Regions from separate parts of the Bacillus basilensis genome, predicted to be linked through region 2. Evidence: riboswitches for the same ligand, from Rfam matches in the RefSeq annotation. Region 2 holds a riboswitch; each other region holds the start of a gene.
The links. A riboswitch is a leader RNA that binds a small molecule or an ion and turns the genes downstream of it on or off. The one in region 2 is predicted to bind S-adenosylmethionine.
Positions count from the first base shown of each region.

Region 1: it holds a riboswitch for S-adenosylmethionine, as region 2 does, so the genes downstream of both, ACQVV1_RS08495 (hypothetical protein) here and ACQVV1_RS15460 (ABC transporter permease) in region 2, are expected to answer to the same signal.
Region 3: it holds a riboswitch for S-adenosylmethionine, as region 2 does, so the genes downstream of both, ACQVV1_RS25745 (cyclase family protein) here and ACQVV1_RS15460 (ABC transporter permease) in region 2, are expected to answer to the same signal.
Region 4: it holds a riboswitch for S-adenosylmethionine, as region 2 does, so the genes downstream of both, mtnW (2,3-diketo-5-methylthiopentyl-1-phosphate enolase) here and ACQVV1_RS15460 (ABC transporter permease) in region 2, are expected to answer to the same signal.

Region 1 is NZ_JBNTQO010000003.1:377,184-382,003, reverse strand. It holds gene ACQVV1_RS08515 (short-chain fatty acid transporter) at 1-8, shown strand, start outside; gene ACQVV1_RS08510 (group-specific protein) at 49-402, opposite strand; gene ACQVV1_RS08505 (NAD(P)H-dependent oxidoreductase) at 399-974, opposite strand; gene ACQVV1_RS08500 (SWIM zinc finger family protein) at 998-1,387, opposite strand; gene ACQVV1_RS08495 (hypothetical protein) at 1,641-1,958, opposite strand; SAM riboswitch class I at 1,999-2,097, opposite strand; gene ACQVV1_RS08490 (hypothetical protein) at 2,220-2,411, shown strand; gene ACQVV1_RS08485 (YwiC-like family protein) at 2,444-3,166, opposite strand; gene ACQVV1_RS08480 (ECF transporter S component) at 3,352-4,053, opposite strand; gene ACQVV1_RS08475 (ABC transporter ATP-binding protein) at 4,026-4,820, opposite strand, start outside.
Region 2 is NZ_JBNTQO010000006.1:263,579-268,398, reverse strand. It holds gene ACQVV1_RS15480 (multidrug effflux MFS transporter) at 1-998, shown strand, start outside; gene ACQVV1_RS15475 (hypothetical protein) at 1,032-1,478, opposite strand; gene ACQVV1_RS15470 (hypothetical protein) at 1,753-2,256, shown strand; gene ACQVV1_RS15465 (DUF3951 domain-containing protein) at 2,273-2,488, opposite strand; SAM riboswitch class I at 2,662-2,767, shown strand; gene ACQVV1_RS15460 (ABC transporter permease) at 2,906-3,823, shown strand; gene ACQVV1_RS15455 (ABC transporter permease) at 3,841-4,820, shown strand, end outside; gene ACQVV1_RS15450 (ABC transporter ATP-binding protein) at 4,802-4,820, shown strand, end outside.
Region 3 is NZ_JBNTQO010000021.1:1,497-6,316, reverse strand. It holds gene ACQVV1_RS25765 (LSm family protein) at 1-462, shown strand, start outside; gene ACQVV1_RS25760 (S-adenosylmethionine decarboxylase related protein) at 699-1,964, shown strand; partial or broken gene ACQVV1_RS25755 (ATP-binding protein) at 2,132-2,625, shown strand; gene ACQVV1_RS25750 (hypothetical protein) at 2,840-3,220, shown strand; gene ACQVV1_RS25745 (cyclase family protein) at 3,248-3,880, opposite strand; SAM riboswitch class I at 3,964-4,076, opposite strand; gene ACQVV1_RS25740 (PRK06851 family protein) at 4,226-4,820, shown strand, end outside.
Region 4 is NZ_JBNTQO010000002.1:274,962-279,781, reverse strand. It holds gene ACQVV1_RS04925 (pyridoxal phosphate-dependent aminotransferase) at 1-913, shown strand, start outside; SAM riboswitch class I at 978-1,085, shown strand; gene mtnW (2,3-diketo-5-methylthiopentyl-1-phosphate enolase) at 1,150-2,394, shown strand; gene mtnX (2-hydroxy-3-keto-5-methylthiopentenyl-1-phosphate phosphatase) at 2,391-3,050, shown strand; gene ACQVV1_RS04910 (methylthioribulose 1-phosphate dehydratase) at 3,047-3,685, shown strand; gene ACQVV1_RS04905 (1,2-dihydroxy-3-keto-5-methylthiopentene dioxygenase) at 3,663-4,175, shown strand; gene ACQVV1_RS04900 (hypothetical protein) at 4,483-4,758, shown strand; gene ACQVV1_RS04895 (DUF3909 family protein) at 4,805-4,820, opposite strand, start outside.

The sequences.
Region 1 (4,820 bases), on a different contig from region 2:
TTATTTAAACGAAAAGCTAGTTTTATACTAGCTTTTTTACATAATAAATTATTTATTTCCCATGCAATTTATAATACCTCTCCACTCTATATCCGTAAGATGTAATGCCTCACATGCAAAAAAGTCTTCACATACTTTTTCAATCAGATGTGGATTTTCCCTCAAGAAATTCCACTGTAATACTTTAGGAAGAAAATGTATTTCATATTCTTTACTTCCCCGTACTACTTCATCAACTTCTCTCTCACAAATTCCTCTTATTAAATAATCATTCCTTAACTCTATTTGAATTTGCTGAAATGTTGCGCTACATTTTTTCAATTGAAGTAAACATGTAATATACGTTCGTAAAAGTTCGTTATCATACCCACAACATTTTATAATACATTCCATTTCATTCATAATGTACGAGCCTTTTCTTCTATTTGTAATAACCACTTTTCCCGCTTCTCTCGTTTACTCGTTTTCACAGATTGAAAAACTGACCGTTTTATATCGCGAATTCCGCAAAAACGTAAAATACCTCTCTTCATCATAATCCAATCTGCTGATCTATATAATAGTGCGACGTACCATAATGGTGAGTCTAATGTATTAATTACCCACGCCTTCTTACCTTTCAATAACCCTTTTGGCAGGGCACCTTCATATTTATAAGCAAATCCAGCTACGAATATGCGATCAATAAACCCTTTTAAAATAGCCGGCATCCCCCACCACCATATTGGATAAATGAAGAGAAGAGTATCCGCTTCTTCCACTAACGTTCTATACCGAGCTGTTTCTTCTTCATTTACTAAATCACGCCTTTTCTTCTCTTCATTAAAAACAAGGACTGGATCAAATTGTTCTTTGTATAAATCAAGTACAGTAACTGAATGATTTGTTTCCTGTAGTCCTTTTTGTACATGATCTAAAATCGCCTTGTTAAAACTTGAAGGACTAGGATGAGCGTATACAATTAGTACATTCACTGCCAAACAACTCCCTCTATAAGTTAAAGTTTCCCCTTCTTTAACATCTTCTCTACAATTTGCACGTTTTTCGAACTTTGCAACAAACGATTTAATACTGTGATTAACTCTTCCTTTTCTAAATCTTTCAGTTTCTCTTTCACCTTACTCTCACCAGCATCTTGAATATCATAAACAACTGCCGCCATATGCTTGCAAAGATTCTCATACGGACACTCGCAGCTACTTTCTGTAAAATCTTCAAGATCAATAATCACTTCATAGTTTCCTGCATTTCCAGTAACGAAAGCAAATACTTTTTTGTCTTGTATTTCAACATCTTCTACATGTCCTTCTTCATAATATTCATAACCTTTATCCATAATGTATTTAGGAATCCATTTCGTTATATCATTTAATAAGTAAGCGTACATAATAGCACCTCTTCCTTTAATTCCCTTTTGACTTCCACAACCCCTGCATGTTATTCTAATAACTGTCAAATAGCAAGTCTATGTGACAAAACGACTGACACCTATTCGGCGGAGGTGTCTCTTTTCATTTGCAGCCGATATGAAGTGCCTCTTTCAGGCACATTCAATCTTTGACACTACACACTCAACACCATTCCCTGTATCAGGCTGCTTAAGCAGTCTTTTACTCTACATACTTCAAAAAAAAGAGAGCTTAGCTCCCTTTTCTCGCCTTATAAAATACCCCTTTTTCAGTATAGAGATATTCATCAGCTAATGTAATTTTCCCATCCAGTTTCAGTTCATCTAATAGCCTTGATAAATAAAATTGATGTAACATCTTTTTCGTGAATTTTCCTTCATGATGCGAAACGATATGTTCTTGAATATCTAACAATGATATTGGCTTATCTTGCTCTATCATATATTCATAAACTGTACTACGCAGTTTTACGTATTTTTCGAGTGTCACAGTAATGCGCAACCCCTTTCTTCTTAATATAAATTTTCGTAATCGGTTTTTTTGCAACAAAAAAACCTCTCCGATAAGAAGAAGTTACGTATATATCTTCGTCTTATCTCCCAGAACAAATATGTTCTGCTGGAATTAGCACCTGCATCGCGGTTGCTGGGTTTCATCGGGCCAGTCCCTCCACCTCTCTGGATAAGAAAATATTCACTTAAAACCTACTATACGTAATTTCACTTTAATTGTCAAACAAATATAACAAATTATATTTTTTTCCTTACTGTTCATACTATATATATATGAGTATTCAAGGAGGAGTATGAAATGCATCAAAATGCTCGCGGATATGTACAAGATTCTTTTCAATCGTTACAAGAAGCAAAACATTGTTTAGAAGAAGCACTACAGACTGTTGAAAAAGATTTTAATCGTGCTCGTATTGAGCAATCCCTTTATGCGATCGAACAAGCTATTCAACGCTGCGATTACACCGTTCACATTTTAGAACAAGATTGAAAAAACTTCCCATCAATTGATGGGAAGTTTTTTCAAATGGCATACTTCATAATTATTGCCGTTATGATTAAAAAATATACAGAATTAACAATTTCTAAAATCCCTACTTTTATAATTGAAATTTTTTTGCCATACAATATAATTGCTCGAATGACACTTGGTATAAAAATAAGAGAACACCACGGATTGATAGCAAATACGATGATCGTTAACACGATATGATAACCCCAAGATATAAAACGATACTTCGGATTATTTTTCTCACGAATCATCGTTTTCACATAAAACGTACTTCCTAAAAAATATAAAAATGAAATAAGCGCAATAAATACTGCTGTTTTATCTAGAAGCTTCATTGAAAAATAATAACTAACTAAACCACCTATACAGAAAACAATAATTGCACTAATGTCATTTAGTAATGCTCTTTCATTCTTTTGACGAGCGTAATACATATTTACTATAAATAAGGGAATCATTACCACTACGAATAAAAGAATGCGCCATTCATATAATAGAGAAATCATCCCAAATACGAAAGCGATGATAAAATATACAATTGAAGCATGTAAATACTCTTTTTTTCGTTTTTGTTTTATGTACATAAGAAATGGATACGTAGCTAAATAGATAAAGAACCAAGCTAAAAACAATGGGATATGATACATAGTAGGTTTCCCAAGAATAACACTTAATAGAAATGGTATAACAAGCATGGCCCATGCACCATGTTGCTTCGGAATAACTAACTTCATTAACTATACACCTCCCTTTTGAAAATAGTTCTCACCTATTATTATACAAATAATTTTATATAATAGCCGACGTATATTGAATCGATTTTTTGACAAATAAAAAATGCTCCTTACAATATGTAAGAAGCATGAAAGAGGCAAACGAATATGTAAGTCGCGACCCTACCTTATATGAGTATGCTTTTCTATGCCATGTTATGCTTATCTAATATGCCGTATTTCCTTTTAAATCTTGTAAGAATCGTAATCCAAGAAGTACTAAATAATAGTAAGAACATAACATTCGAAATCGCATGGCTCAAATCGAAATAAAAACTTGCTATATAATATGAAATGACAGCTTCCCACGTTGCTTCACGTATAAAACCAAGAAGCCCCCAGAAATTCATGATCCAGCCAAATAAAAAGCCCACGAAGAACCCATATAATAGTCTCCCCCATAACTTTTTCATTAAAAATGTATTGCGAAGTAAGCCTGCTATAAAACCAATCATACCCCATGAAAACATTTGCCACGGTGTCCACGGACCTTGTCCTAAAAAAATGTTAGATACGATGGCCGCTGTTGCCCCGATCATAAATCCAGTCTCGCTTCCAAACACAATTGCAGAAACGATAATTACAAAAGAAGTCGGTTGTACACTCGGTAAAATAGAAAATGGTACGCGGCTAACTGCTGCAATTGCCGCTAATACGGCAACGAGAACAATTTCACGTGAAACAAATGCCTTCCTTTCAAAACGGATATAGAAAGGTAACATAATAACAACTAATAAAAACAAACTACTTAACAGGTAATAACCGTCCATGATAAGTGTAGTAAAGAGTAATGTGCCTATTATTACTGCAAAAATACATATTATGAATGCAACATATCGTTTGGACACGCTTCGTACACATCCTCCCACGTTAATGCATATGGCAATTCTTTACGAATGAATCGGTTAATAGATGTTGTATAAAAGAAGTTACCACTAAAAAATTCTTTCGGTGCATCATTCATAATAACTGCTCCGTCAAATAACATCATACATTGATCCACGTATTTCGCTGCAAACTCAATATCATGCGTTGCCATTACAATTGTTGTCCCTTCTTTTTGCAACTTTCTAAATAGCTCTCCTACTCTTTCTTTCTTCCATGGATCTAGTCCTTTTGTCGGTTCGTCCAGTAATAATAACGCCGGCTTTGATAATAACGTTGTACATAATGCAAGTAGTTGTTGCTCTCCTCCGCTACAATCATGCGGATGGCGTTCTTTAAGCGAGTACAACCAAAACTGTTTTAGCGTATCTTCTGCAATTTCTTTTCCTTGTTCTCCGTATAATTCACGTGCACGTTCATACACCTCATCCCACACTGTATCAAATGTAAAATGATAATACGGATGCTGCGATACATACCCGATCCTTTTAAATCGTTCTTTCGAATCAATTTTATGTATCACTTTCCCATTCCACTTTACTTTCCCTCTTCTCGCTTTTTGTAATCCAGCTAAAATCGTTAACAGTGTAGACTTACCCGTACCATTTTTCCCAACAAGAGCCACCCATTTCCCTTTTTCAATCGAAACTGTTAAATCTCGTAAAATAAGCGTACTGTTTTTTTCATATTGAAAAGAAATATGCTCTGCATGTAAAATGACTTCTTGCTT
Region 2 (4,820 bases):
CTCTTATTATTGCTCTTATTGTTTATGTTGCATCTTCATTACTTTGTGCTGTTGCGCCATCTATTTGGACTTTAGTGTTATTGCGCTTCCTACAAGGAGCTTCAGGATCAGCCGGGATTGTTATATCACGTGCAATGGTACGTGATATGTACTCAGGTTCTGAAATGACGAAGTTCTTCTCACTGCTCATGTTAGTAAATGGAGCAGCACCTATTTTGGCGCCGATTATTGGGGGGCAATTATTGCAGTTCACAACATGGCGCGGTGTATTCATCGTTCTTGGAGCAATTAGTGTATTTATGTTAATATCCGCTACTTTCGTATTACGTGAAACATTACCTCCTGAAGAAAGAGAAACAGGCGGTTTGTCAGGGACATTGGCGACATATGGGAAACTCCTAAAAGATCGTTTGTTTATGGGATATGCATTGTCACAAGGATTAGTAACAGCGGCAATGTTTGCTTACATTTCGGGATCACCATTTGTATTGCAAAATATATACGGAGCATCACCACAGCAATTTAGTTTATTCTTTGCGATTAACGGTATCGGTATTATTATTGCTAGTCAGGTAACGGGTCGTTTAGCGGGGAAAGTGAATGAGAAGACATTATTTGTTGCTGGTATTATTATTGCAGCTGTTGGTGGCTTATCTTTACTACTGACAATCGTACTGGGAATAGGTTTAATTGGTGTTTTATGTTCATTATTCCTTGTTGTATCAAGTGTCGGGGTTGTATCAACAACGGGGTTCTCGTTAGCGATGAGAAATCAGAAACAAGCTGCAGGAACAGCATCAGCTTTATTAGGTTTATTACAGTTCATTTCAGGAGCACTTGTTGCGCCGTTAGTAGGTATTGGTGGAAGCAATACTGCATTACCGATGGGGATTGTGATAGCTCTTTGTGAAATTGGTGCTGTGTTATGTTATCTCTTTATGGCCAGAAGAAGTGAGAAGCAGTTTGAACTGCAACAAAGACAAAATTTAGAGGCTTAACAAAAAAGAACTGATTCAAAGGGAATATTTGAATCAGTTCTTTTTTTTATTTCTTTGAAATACCTCATACATATTATTCATGATCGTATCATATAAAACAGCAAGTTTATCCCACACCCACCGATTACTATCGACTTCTTTTTCACCACAGTCGATAATATCGGTGTGATCGGTAATTTTATACGCTTTTTTAACGATAATAGGAGCAATCTTCGGTATGCGTGGGATTTCTTTTAAGATATCTGCAAAGTTTCCAATGTAGACGTGACCAATGATTTCGATTGTTAATGATTTATCCGATATATTTAGCACAGTATAAAATTGATTTGTATGTTGTTGTTTTAAATATTGGGCTAACTTAAATGGAGCATGCTTCTTTTTTAATACCCGGCGAAGGCTCTCTGTATTTTCAATATGAAGCGACTTTTCGCGAATGAGGACACGAATATCTTCTCCCATAAAAGACATTGTTTTGTACATAGATGATTCTCCTTAAAAACTTACATATGCTTGCTTTATGCATATGTAAGTCTAGCATGGTTTGTTCTTTATGTGTGCTTACAGTTTTGTAAGGTGAGGTAGTAAAGCAGTGCAAAAGTTATTTGTATAAAGTGACGATACTGTGACAAACATGTTGGTATATATATTACGATGTCGTCTTAAGTGTAAAAAGTAGGGTGTTCTCGGTATAATAACAAGTGGAGATAAAAGAAACTATAATGAGTAGTAGCTGTAGATAAAAGGAGAATTCGAGATGAAGAAGGTTTTGGGTATTGCTGTAATGGGAAGTATGATCCTTCTAGCAGGATGTAATGGAAGTAAAGATACGAAAGAACCGAAAGAAAAGGTAGAGCAGTCTACTGAGCAAACGGAAGAGATGAAAGAATACCGTGCAGTACATGAAAAATATGATTTGAAAATGAATAAAGAAATTAATAAAGCACTGCAGTTATTTGAAGTTGCAAAAGAAAAGGGCGGTAAGGAAATAACAAATGCTGCATATAAAGAAGATGTGCAGAAGGTAACAACGAACATGTTAGAAGGTATTGATCATATACGTAAAGAAATTCGTGTTCCGAAGTCGAAAGAGCAAGAACATGAGGTATATATTGGTTTCTTGAATGAATCGGAACAAGCGATGAAAAAATTACAGAAGCTGGCTAAAGAAGAAGATTCATCGTTGATTCGTGATATAGAAATTAACTTTGCAACAGCATCGACATACTATAAACGTTTCCAAGCAGAAACGAAAAAATAACCTTGCCTGTGCAAGGTTATTTTTTCTTCTTACCATCGCCGTCTTCATCTTCAGATACTAATACCTTCTGCTCTTCGTGAAATTCGGAAATTGTTTGTCCGGTAATATTATCGAAGGGGGTATAAAAAGAAGTGATATGTTTCTTTTTAATAAAGAGTTTATAGAAGCCGATGATGACAAGTATAACGATTGTTAATGGTAATCCTATAGTAGCAAGCAGTAAGGGATCCATCATATAACTCCTTTCATATGATTTCTTTTTAGTATAAGCGAAAAATTGTAATTTAGATAAATGACGCTATCGAAAACTGATTTTTCTAAATATATCCAATCTAATTGACTTTTCATTTTTTCAGAATTATAATTCAAAATATACAATTTGAACCAAATAATAATATAGCAATTTACTTATCCAGAGAGGTAGAGGGACTGGCCCTATGACACCTCAGCAGCGGGTTCTGTAAGATGAACACCGTGCTAATTCCAGCAAGCAAGTCTTGAAAGATAAGTGATGGGCCTTTGTTTATTAAGCCTTGATCTTATTTTTTTTAAGATCAAGGCTTTTTGTATTCTAAAAAGGAAAAAGGGAGTAATGGGAAAAATACGTTAATAAAACAAAGTAAATTCATGTGTTTAGGAGGTTATTGGAGTGTATTTTGTTAAAAAACTATCAGTTATGGTGTTTACACTATGGATCATTACAACAGTAACATTTTTGATTATGCACATTATTCCAGGCGATCCATTTTCATCAGATGCAAAGATCTTTCCAGCGGAAGTTGTGCAGAATATGAGAGCGAAGTACCACCTTGATGAACCGTTATGGAATCAATATGTTGCGTATCTAGAAGGTGTAGTTCATTTTGATTTTGGTGAATCCGTTCAATCGACGGGGCAAGGTGTATCAGAAATTATAACGACAGGATTTGGTCCATCAGCAATTATCGGTTTACAAGCACTTATTATTTCACTATTAGTCGGAATTGCTGCAGGTACATTTGCTGCTCTCTATCACGGGAGAGTAATTGATTATAGTGTGAGTTTACTTGCGATTCTCGGTATTTCTATTCCAAGTTTTATTTTAGCACCGCTATTCATACAAGTATTCGCTATTCAATTTGAGCTCTTACCAGTAGCCTCTTGGGGAACATTTGAACATACGGTATTACCATCTTTCGCATTGGCGCTAGGTCCAATCGCAGTGATTACAAGATTTGTTCGTTCTAATATGATTGAAGTTTTGCAGAGTGATTATATTAAATTAGCAAGAGCGAAAGGTATACCAATTAAGAAGATTATTATAAGGCATGCCCTTCGAAATGCAATTGTTCCAGTACTAACGTTTGTTGGACCGTTAATGGCTGGGCTTTTAACAGGAACTTTCATTATTGAAAAAATCTTTGCAATTCCCGGTCTCGGAAAATATTTTGTAGATAGTATTTTTAACCGGGATTATCCAGTAATTATGGGGACAACAATTTTCTATAGTGCATTATTAATTTCTTGTATTTTCATTACAGATATTATTCATCGTATTGTTGATCCGCGTATTCGTTCTATTACGTAAGGAGGGAGGATATTTAAATGGGTGGTTATGAAATCAATAAACAATTATTAACGAATGAAGAGAAAAAAGAATTAACAATAAATAAAGATCAGCAAACGATTAGCAGAAAAAAAGAAGTGTTTCGTAAGTTTGTATCAAACCCAATCGCAGTTCTAGGAACGGTGACATTGTTACTCATTATTATTTTCTCTCTTATCGGTGAAAGTTTAACCACTTTCACTGCGAGTGAACAAGTAAAAGAGGCGACAAATTTACCTCCTAGTAGTGAGCATTGGTTTGGAACAGATGATTTAGGTAGAGATATATGGGCGCGTACTTGGGCTGGTGGGAAGATTTCATTAGTAGTTGGATTAGTAGCAGCTGTTCTTGATATAGGACTTGGTGTACTGATTGGGGGATTTAGTGGATATGTGAGAGGGCGTAATCGCCTTGGAACGTTAATTGATGAGTGGATTGTGCGGGGGATTGAAATATTATACGGTATCCCATATTTATTAATTGTTATTTTATTACTAATTATTATGAAACCAGGACTTTTTACAATTATTATTGCTCTTGCATTAACAGGATGGATTGGTATGGCACGTCTCGTTAGAGCGCAAGTCTTATCTTTAAAGCAAAGGGAATTTGTTATTGCAGCAGAGCGATTAGGTACATCGCATATGAAGATTATATATGGACATATCATTCCGAATTTAACAGGCATTATTATCGTAAATTTATCATTTACAATTCCAGCAGCTATTTTCTCAGAATCATTTTTAAGCTTCATCGGACTCGGGGTACAATCACCGGCAGCAAGCTGGGGGACGATGACGAATGATGCGCTCGGGACATTATTGAGCGGGGAATGGTGGCAACTCTTCTTCCCATCGCTGATGATTGCGCTCATTATGTTTGCATTTAATGCAATTGGTGATGGTTTGCAAGATGCAATTGATCCAAAAATCGTAAAAAGGAATCGAAAGGAGAAAAAACATGGGACAGCTCTTATCTT
Region 3 (4,820 bases), on a different contig from region 2:
TCTGTAATTAAGAGGGAATCTCCTTCAATTTCTTTGAGGAAAGTATTAAGTACTTCTAAAGGGATTTTCACAGAAATTTATGTAGCTGGAAATGCTCCAATACATGGGTATGTCACAAGTATAATGAACGATTATATTGTTTTTTATAGTCCAGTTTATAAAACTGTATATATATCTTTAAAACACTTGAAATGGTTAATTCCGTATAAAGAAAATCAAGTGCCTTATGCCCTCAATAAAAACGAACTCCCCGTAAATCCATTAAATATTACGTTAGCTAGAACATTTGAAGAACAGCTTATTAAAATGGCTGGCAAAATCATGGTGTTCGATTTAGGTGAGGAATCTAATAAGATTGGAAAGATGGCGAAGATTGATGAAGGGCATATTGAAATATTAAAAGCACGTGATGCGAAAATGTATGTAAATATTCAACATGTAAAATCTGTCCATTGTCCGTAAGCTAGTTGAAAGGGCTGGCTTTTTCTTTTATATGCAGAAGAAAAGGTCGAGCCTATTTGTTTAGCCTGATTTGAATATGAGGGGAAAAATGAATTGAATATAAATGTGTTAGTGTGACCGTTGAAGAGGAAATCTTGTGCTAAATCATAAAAAATATGTACGAGCTATCTTTTGATGTATTCAATTTATTTTTTGAGGGAGAACTGCTTAACTAATTTATTAAAGGGGTTTTGTTTGTGGAGCAGTTTCCAAATTCGTTATCGATTACATTACTTGGTAGTGCTGGTGGAGCAGCAAAAGCAGTTTTAGCAATTTTAAATCAAGCGATAGTAAATGAAAAAGACCCGATTTATGAGGCGATAAAGAATGTTACATTTCATTTAGTTGATATAAAACAAAAAGATAGGACTTATTATGATGAGTTGTTTCCAAATTTGAAAAATCAATTGTTTTTATATGAAATAGACCTCCAAGATGTCGTGACATTTAAACAGCATTTAAAAGAAAGTAGTACGAGTGTTGTTATTGATGTTTCAGGGGCAGATACGATTAGAGTATTAAAATGTTGTAATGAACTTGGAATTTGTTATATTAATTCAGCTTTGGAAAATGAGGCAGTAGATCAGGACGATAGTTTAATCGGCTTTCAGCTTACGGAAAGATATACGAGGTTTGAGAAGGAGAAAGGGAAGTTTACAAATACAAAAGCAATTATAGGCTCGGGTATGAATCCAGGTGTTGTTCAGTGGATGGTTGTTGAACTTATGAAGGAACGCCCAAATGAAAAGCCAAGAGCATGTTATATAGTAGAACATGATACGTCATTTTTGAATGATACAGCACTAATAAAGCCTCATACACTTTATGCTTCATGGGCAGTAGAGCGATTTCTAGATGAAGCGATATGGAGTTATCCGATGTATATGAGTCATCATCGTCCCCTTTATTTTTATGAAGATGTATATGCTTCAGAGTATAAAGTAAAGTTAGGAGAGAAAGAGTTTTATGGTTGCTTAATGCCACATGAGGAAGTTTTAATTTTAGGGAAAAACTTCAATATGGAAGTTGGGTTTCTTTACCGAATTAATGAGTATACAACAAATGTAATTAGGCAGAATTTAGATAAGGTAGAAGATTTATGGAACTGGAATCGTAAAGTATTTAATCCAGCAGAAGAAGAGATTGCTGGCGAGGATTTAGTTGGTGTATTACTCGTTTATGAAAATAGCGAGACATATATGTATAACGTAATGAATAGTAGCCAAGTTTTTCGTAAATATAAAACGAATGCAACTTACTTCCAAGTAGGGTGCGGAATTTATGCTGGCTTGTGTAGTTTACTTTTTGATAACTTTAAACAAGGTGCCTATTATGTAGAGGAATTATTATTAAATACAGAAAGTAAGTATGGAGAATATTTAAATTTATATATGAAGGACTTTGTAGTGGGGAGTAATGATTTTACGAATGGGTTGCTACATGATCGGGTAAGATGGATATAAGTTATAGCGAAAAGGAAGGGGATGGGGATCCCCTTCCTTTTCGTATTGCCCTGAAAGCAATTTCATACTGATAATTTAAGGAGATAATATATAGAGTGTTTGTATAGAACATGAGGAGTATTTATATAAATAAATTTAAAAGCTTTATCTATGAGGAAAAAGAAGCCTTAAAAGTATTTGAAAGAATTAACGGGTTTGTTAGTGAATTGATGTTATTAGGAAAATCGAAATCAACGAATTATGAATGGCGTAATATACGGGAAATCCTTTTATATGTTGTACAGCTAATGGAAAGTTATGCAGCACGATATAGAGTGAAATTTCATATGCGAGTAGATGGAAATCTACCTGTTATAAATGGTGATGATAAACAATTAAAACAAGTGTTATTAAAAATGGAATAGAATCAATGCCAGCAGGTGGAGATATTCATATTCGTGCATATCAAAAAACTGAAAGGCATTTGTGTATTTCTGTTGAAGATCAAGGTTTTGGTATAGAGAAGGTTGGAAAAGCTATTTACACAACAAAGGAGAATGGTACGGGACGAATTGGGTTGATGATCACATATAAAATTATTAAGGAACATCAAGGAAGTACTGCGATTCAAAGTAGCGTGGGGATAGGAACGAAAGTGGAGATTTTTTTACCGATAGTATAATGTGCTAGAAGAAAATATTTTTCAGAAAAGTGTTCTTGTTGTGTAAATATAAACATTTTATAAAATGTTTCAAGAAGGGTTTTTTTTATAAAATACTTCGTTTATAATGGAGGAAAATATCGACATGAGATTTGTTATTCATGTAACGGTTACGGTAGTAAGGGGTGCACGCGCATCCTTTTTTCTATGCAGATATGATGAAAGGGGTGGTATGATGGAATTAACATTAAATTCGACTGTATGCTTGCACACGATTCAATTTCGAAAAGAGCAAAAGAATTATATTGTAAAAGATACAATTACAGGAGAAAAATATGAAATGCCGCCACTTTGGATTGATGCATTGGCAATGATGCGTGACGGTTTTTTATTGGGGGAAATTGAGGAGAAATTGAAAGAAGAGTATCCAGCCGAAGAAATAAATATGTTAGCATTTACGAGGCAACTGTTAGAGCTAGAGCTTGTCGATATGGTAGATGGGGAAGAAATAGCTTGTACAAAGAAGAAAGAGAAAGATTATTTAGCTTGGGTACGTCCTCGTGTCGAGCAATTCTTTCTTAATTTAAATAAAAAATATAGAAGCAAAGGTCAATGATGACCTTTGCTTTTTTGTATAATTTGTTTAAAAAATAACAGCGAATGCTCTTGCAAAAGCACCGTCACTATCTTTAATTTTTAAAGGTGCAGCAGAGAAAAAGAAACGTTCCGTGTTAATGGCATCTAAGTTTGTTAAGTTTTCAATTAAATAAATATTATTCCCAAGTAGTATATGATGAATCGGTGATGTTTCTGTCGTTACCTCATCAGGAGAAATGAAATCTAAACCGACAGATTTTATTTTTAATTGAACTAGTTCTTCAGCTAATTCTTCAGAAAGATAAAAAGCTTCTTTCTCATACGCATCTGTATTCCATTTAGTAGATAGATTGGAATGGAAAATAACAATATCGCCTTCTTGTATATCAACATCATCCAGTACTTCCTTACGTAACTTTCTCTCTTGAATATGGGTTACATCGATAAGAACGGCTTCGCCTACAAATTGATCAAGGGGTAATTGATCGATGGTCGTTGCGCCTGAAATGAAATGCGCAGGAGCATCACAATGCGTACCAACATGAACGACAGAATGAAAATCTGTAACTTGATAGCCTGTCTCTTCAACGCTTGTAATGGCTTCTAGATTGATTTTTGGTGTTCCAGGGAATTGAGACATATTGTTTTCAAATGTTTGTGATAGGTCAATTACTCTCACTTTAAATACCTCCAATATACGTTTTAAAATATAAAAAACCCATCCTTCATAATCAAGAAAGATGAGCTTTACATACTAGTTGAGTCTTATCTTCCAAAATGCAATGCATTTTGCAGGAATTAGCACCTATTCAGTTTGTATAAACTGAGGTTGCTGGGCTTCAAAGGGCCGGTCCCTCTGCCTCTCTTGATAAAGGTATATTCAATTTAAAATTCGGAATTTTCATGATAATAAAATTGTAATTCATTTCCTTTTTTTCTGCAATGCAAAATAGGTATTCACCCAAATAAAGTTGCTCGCATATTATAGCTTATGTAAATAGAATGCTGCGAAGGAGTGAGTGCAGTGACAGGAAATGTATTGAATTATTATGCTGGTGGAAATACAGCTAGAGGATTTCATAATTTATACGAAGAGAATTTAAAAGGGCTAAACAGGTTATTTATTTTAAAGGGTGGCCCTGGAACGGGGAAATCTTCTTTAATTAAGGCAATAGGTCGTGAATGGGTTGAAAAAGGATATGGTATTGAATTTTTACACTGTTCTTCTGATAACAAATCGGTTGACGGTGTAATTATCCCGAAGTTAAAAGTAGGAATTGTTGATGGAACATCACCGCATGTGATTGAGCCGAAAATGCCAGGAGTCGTCGAGGAATATATCAATTTAGGGGTTGCTTGGGACTCAGATAAATTAAGAAAGCAAAAGGTGGAAATTGAACGATTTGTTTCAGAAGCAAGCAAAGCTTTTCAAACAGCGTACGCTTGTTTTAACGAGGCATTAGTTATACATGATGAGTGGGAGAAAATATATATTAATAATATTGATTTTAATAAAGCAAATGAACTAACAGATCAGCTGATTCAGAAATTGTTTACAGATAAAGGCGGGAAACAATCTCTTGTGAAACATCGCTTTTTAGGAGCAGCTACACCGAAAG
Region 4 (4,820 bases), on a different contig from region 2:
TGTAGTAGTAAATCCAAAAACTGAAGTTGCTATTTTGTTTGGTGGAAAGGCTGGATTAGTAGAATTACCAGTTTGTTTTACAAACCCTGGTGATTCTATTCTCGTTCCCGATCCAGGCTATCCAGATTATTTATCAGGAGTTGCTTTAGCAAAAGCACAATTTAAAACAATGCCGCTTATTGCAGAAAATAATTTTTTACCAGATTATACGAAAATTGATGACTCTATTGCCGAGCGTGCAAAATTAATGTTTTTAAACTATCCAAATAATCCTACAGGTGCTACTGCATCAAAAGATTTTTTTGATGAAACTATTCATTTTGCTAATAAACACAATATATTAGTTGTTCATGATTTTGCTTACGGTGCTATTGGGTTCGATGGTCAAAAGCCTGTTAGTTTCTTACAAGCAGACGGTGCTAAAGATACAGGAATCGAAATTTACACATTATCGAAAACTTTCAATATGGCTGGCTGGCGCATCGCTTTTGCTGTAGGGAATGAAAGTGTGATCGAAACAATTAACTTATTACAAGATCATATGTATGTTAGTATTTTTGGTGCAGTTCAAGATGCTGCCCGCGAAGCACTATTAAGTTCACAGTCTTGCGTAATAGACCTTGTAAATAGTTATGAATCTCGAAGAAACGCTCTTATTTCAGCTTGTCACTCAATTGGTTGGAATGTAAACATTCCAACAGGATCATTCTTTGCATGGCTTCCTGTACCAAAAGGTTATACATCTGAGCAATTTTCTGATATTTTACTAGACAAAGCACACGTTGCGGTTGCTCCTGGTGTTGGATTTGGTGAACATGGCGAAGGGTACGTCCGTGTTGGTCTCTTGCATACAGAAGATAGATTACGAGAAGCCATTAATCGAATTGATAAATTAAATTTTTTCAAAAAATAATTGACAACGCGAATAATATCTGACAAAATTCAGTTATCTTAAAAATTTAAACATTTCTAAATACTTCTTATCAAGAGCAGGTGGAGGGACGAGCCCGACGAAACCCGGCAACCGATCTACATAATTGTAGACACGGTGCTAATTCTCGCAGCATTACGCTGACAGATAAGGAGCTGGTTGTAAAAAAACCTCTCCTTAGCTGAGAGGTTTTTTTATTTAACTAGGAGGTTTTAACAATGAGCGGAATAATAGCGACGTATTTAATCCATGATGATTCACATAACTTAGAAAAAAAGGCCGAGCAAATTGCACTCGGATTAACAATTGGCTCTTGGACCCATTTACCAAATTTATTACAAGAACAATTAAAACAGCATAAAGGCAATGTCATTCATGTTGAGGAATTAGCTGAACAAGAACATACCAATTCGTATTTACGAAAAAAAGTAAAACGCGGGATTATTAAAATCGAATATCCGTTATTAAACTTCAGTCCAGATTTACCAGCGATTTTAACGACTACCTTTGGAAAGCTATCACTTGATGGCGAAGTAAAATTAATTGATTTAACTTTTTCAGATGAGTTAAAAGAGCATTTTCCTGGTCCAAAATTCGGGATAGATGGTATTCGAAACCTTTTACAAGTACATGAGCGTCCCCTTTTAATGAGTATTTTTAAAGGAATGATTGGACGAAATATTGGGTATTTAAAAACGCAATTACGCGATCAAGCAATTGGTGGTGTAGATATAGTAAAAGATGATGAAATATTATTTGAAAATGCATTAACACCTCTTACGAAACGCATTGTATCGGGAAAAGAAGTTTTACAATCCGTATATGAAACATACGGACATAAAACGTTATATGCCGTAAATTTAACAGGACGAACTTTTGATTTAAAAGAAAATGCGAAACGTGCAGTGCAAGCTGGAGCTGATATTCTATTATTTAACGTATTTGCTTACGGACTAGATGTACTACAATCACTTGCAGAAGATGATGAAATCCCAGTTCCTATTATGGCACATCCTGCTGTAAGTGGTGCTTATTCAGCATCCAAGTTATATGGAGTTTCATCTCCATTATTACTCGGAAAGCTACTACGTTATGCTGGGGCTGACTTTTCATTATTCCCATCTCCATACGGAAGTGTTGCGCTAGAAAAAGAGGAGGCTCTTGCTATCTCAAAATATTTAACTAAAGACGATGCATTTTTCAAGAAGAGCTTTTCTGTTCCGTCTGCTGGTATTCATCCTGGTTTCGTTCCCTTTATTCTACGAGATTTCGGTAAAGATGTTGTTATTAATGCTGGTGGCGGAATACACGGACATCCAAATGGGGCGCAAGGCGGCGGTAAAGCTTTCCGTGCTGCAATTGATGCTACTTTGCAAAATAAACCACTCCATGAAGTAGATGACATAAACTTGCATAGTGCACTACAAATATGGGGAAATCCCTCTCATGAGGTGAAATTATGAGTATTCAAGTATTTTGTGATTTTGATGGCACGATTACAAATAATGATAACATTATGTCCATTATGGAAAAATTCGCACCACCAGAAGCCGAAGAAGTAAAGAATAGAATTTTATCACAAGAGCTATCTATTCAAGAAGGTGTTTCTCAATTATTTCAATTAATACCTACTAATCTGCACGATGAGATTATTCAATTTTTAATAGAGACTGCTGAAATTCGTAATGGTTTTCATGAATTTATACAATTTGTAAATGAAAATGACATTTCTTTTTACGTTATATCAGGTGGAATGGATTTCTTCGTCTATCCACTCTTACAAGGACTCATTCCTAAAGAGCAAATTTACTGTAATGAAACTGACTTTTCAAGTGAATACATTACCGTTAAATGGCCTCATCCTTGTGATCATCATTGTCAAAATCATTGCGGATTATGCAAATCATCTTTAATCCGTAAATTAAGTGATACGAATGACTTCCATATTGTGATTGGAGATTCAATTACTGATTTACAAGCTGCAAAACAAGCAGATAAAGTATTTGCCCGTGACTTCCTTATTACAAAATGTGAAGAGAATCATATTGCTTATACACCTTTTGAAACATTTCATGATGTTCAATTTGCATTAAAACATTTGTTGGAGGTGAAATTATGAAACAACTGTTTCGTCAATGGTTTGACTTAAGCGAGATAAAAAAAGAATTAACAACACGAAATTGGTTTCCAGCAACGAGTGGTAATATTTCTATAAAGGTTAGTCATGAGCCACTTACTTTTCTTATTACAGCAAGTGGTAAAGATAAAACAAAAACGACTCCAGATGATTTTCTCCTAGTAGATCATCTAGGGGTTCCCGTATTAGAGACTGAATTACGCCCTTCAGCAGAAACAATCTTGCATACGCATATTTATAACAATACGAATGCTGGATGCGTACTTCATGTTCATACAACTGATAATAATGTCATCACAAACTTATATAGTGATACCGTCACCCTTCAAAATCAAGAAATTATTAAAGCTCTCGATATTTGGGAAGAAGGTGCAACAATCCACATTCCTATTATTGAAAACCATGCCCACATCCCAACGCTTGGAGAAACCTTCCGAAAGCATATACAAGGAGATTCGGGAGCAGTATTAATCCGTAACCATGGTATTACCGTATGGGGCCGAGATAGCTTTGATGCAAAGAAAAGATTAGAGGCTTATGAGTTTTTATTCCAATTTCATATAAAACTATTATCAATTCAAGGAGGCGTTTCTAATGGCGCAAATTCGTATTCATGAAGTAAATACTCGCATTGAAAATGAAGTGGAAGTATCTAAATTTTTACAAGAGGAAGGTGTTTTATATGAGAAATGGAATATTTCTAAACTTCCTCCTCATTTAAATGAAAATTATTCGTTAACAGATGAAAACAAAGCTGAAATATTAGCTGTGTTTTCAAAAGAAATCGCTGATGTTTCAGCACGTCGAGGTTATAAAGCACATGATGTAATTTCACTTTCAAATAGCACACCTAACCTTGACGAATTATTAATTAATTTTCAAAAAGAACACCATCATACTGATGATGAAGTTCGCTTTATTGTTAGCGGGCATGGCATCTTTGCTATTGAAGGCAAAGATGGGAAATTCTTTGACGTTGAACTTGAGCCAGGTGATCTCATATCTGTTCCTGAAAATGCAAGACATTATTTCACCTTGCAAGATGATCGTCAAGTTGTAGCTATTCGTATTTTTGTTACAGCTGAAGGCTGGGTTCCAATCTATTAAGGTAGTTAGTTGAATAAAAGGACTTGGATCCCCTTTTCCAACCTTTTATTCACTCTACATATATACATCCTCCTATGGAACAGGCTTATTTCAAAAAATGAAATAAGCCTGATTTTTTATTTTCTCAAACGTATGAGTCCTTCTGTTCAAAAACAATCTTCTCCTTCTATTTTTTAAGGGTATTTCTTAACACTTTTTGAACATTTATTGAACTTTTTTTGAATTTTTTCTGAAAATTCTGTTTTGTATATGATATACTACAAATAACTAAGAAGGAAAAGAATATCGCAAACAGAGGGGGATAATCATGAGTTTACTTATCGCACTTATACTAGGGGTTACGTGTGGAGCACTTCCTGTTATTCTAGGAGCTATTATGGAAGAGTTAGAAGTTGGTGTTTTAGGTTTTGTCGCATCTTGTGTAAGCGCTTTACTTTTTGGTTTGTTCGGCGCTATTCCTGTTTCAATTCTGTCTGCATTTTATATAATACGCCATGCTCGTGCAAAACAATTTGGTCCTAATCACATCGCGCAAGTTATTCCATTCCCAATTGAACGATGCCGCCGTGCTTCTAGCTTATAATTATAAAATTAAATATAAATAAATAAAAGTCCTCAAATGAGGACTTTTATTTATTTTCTTCT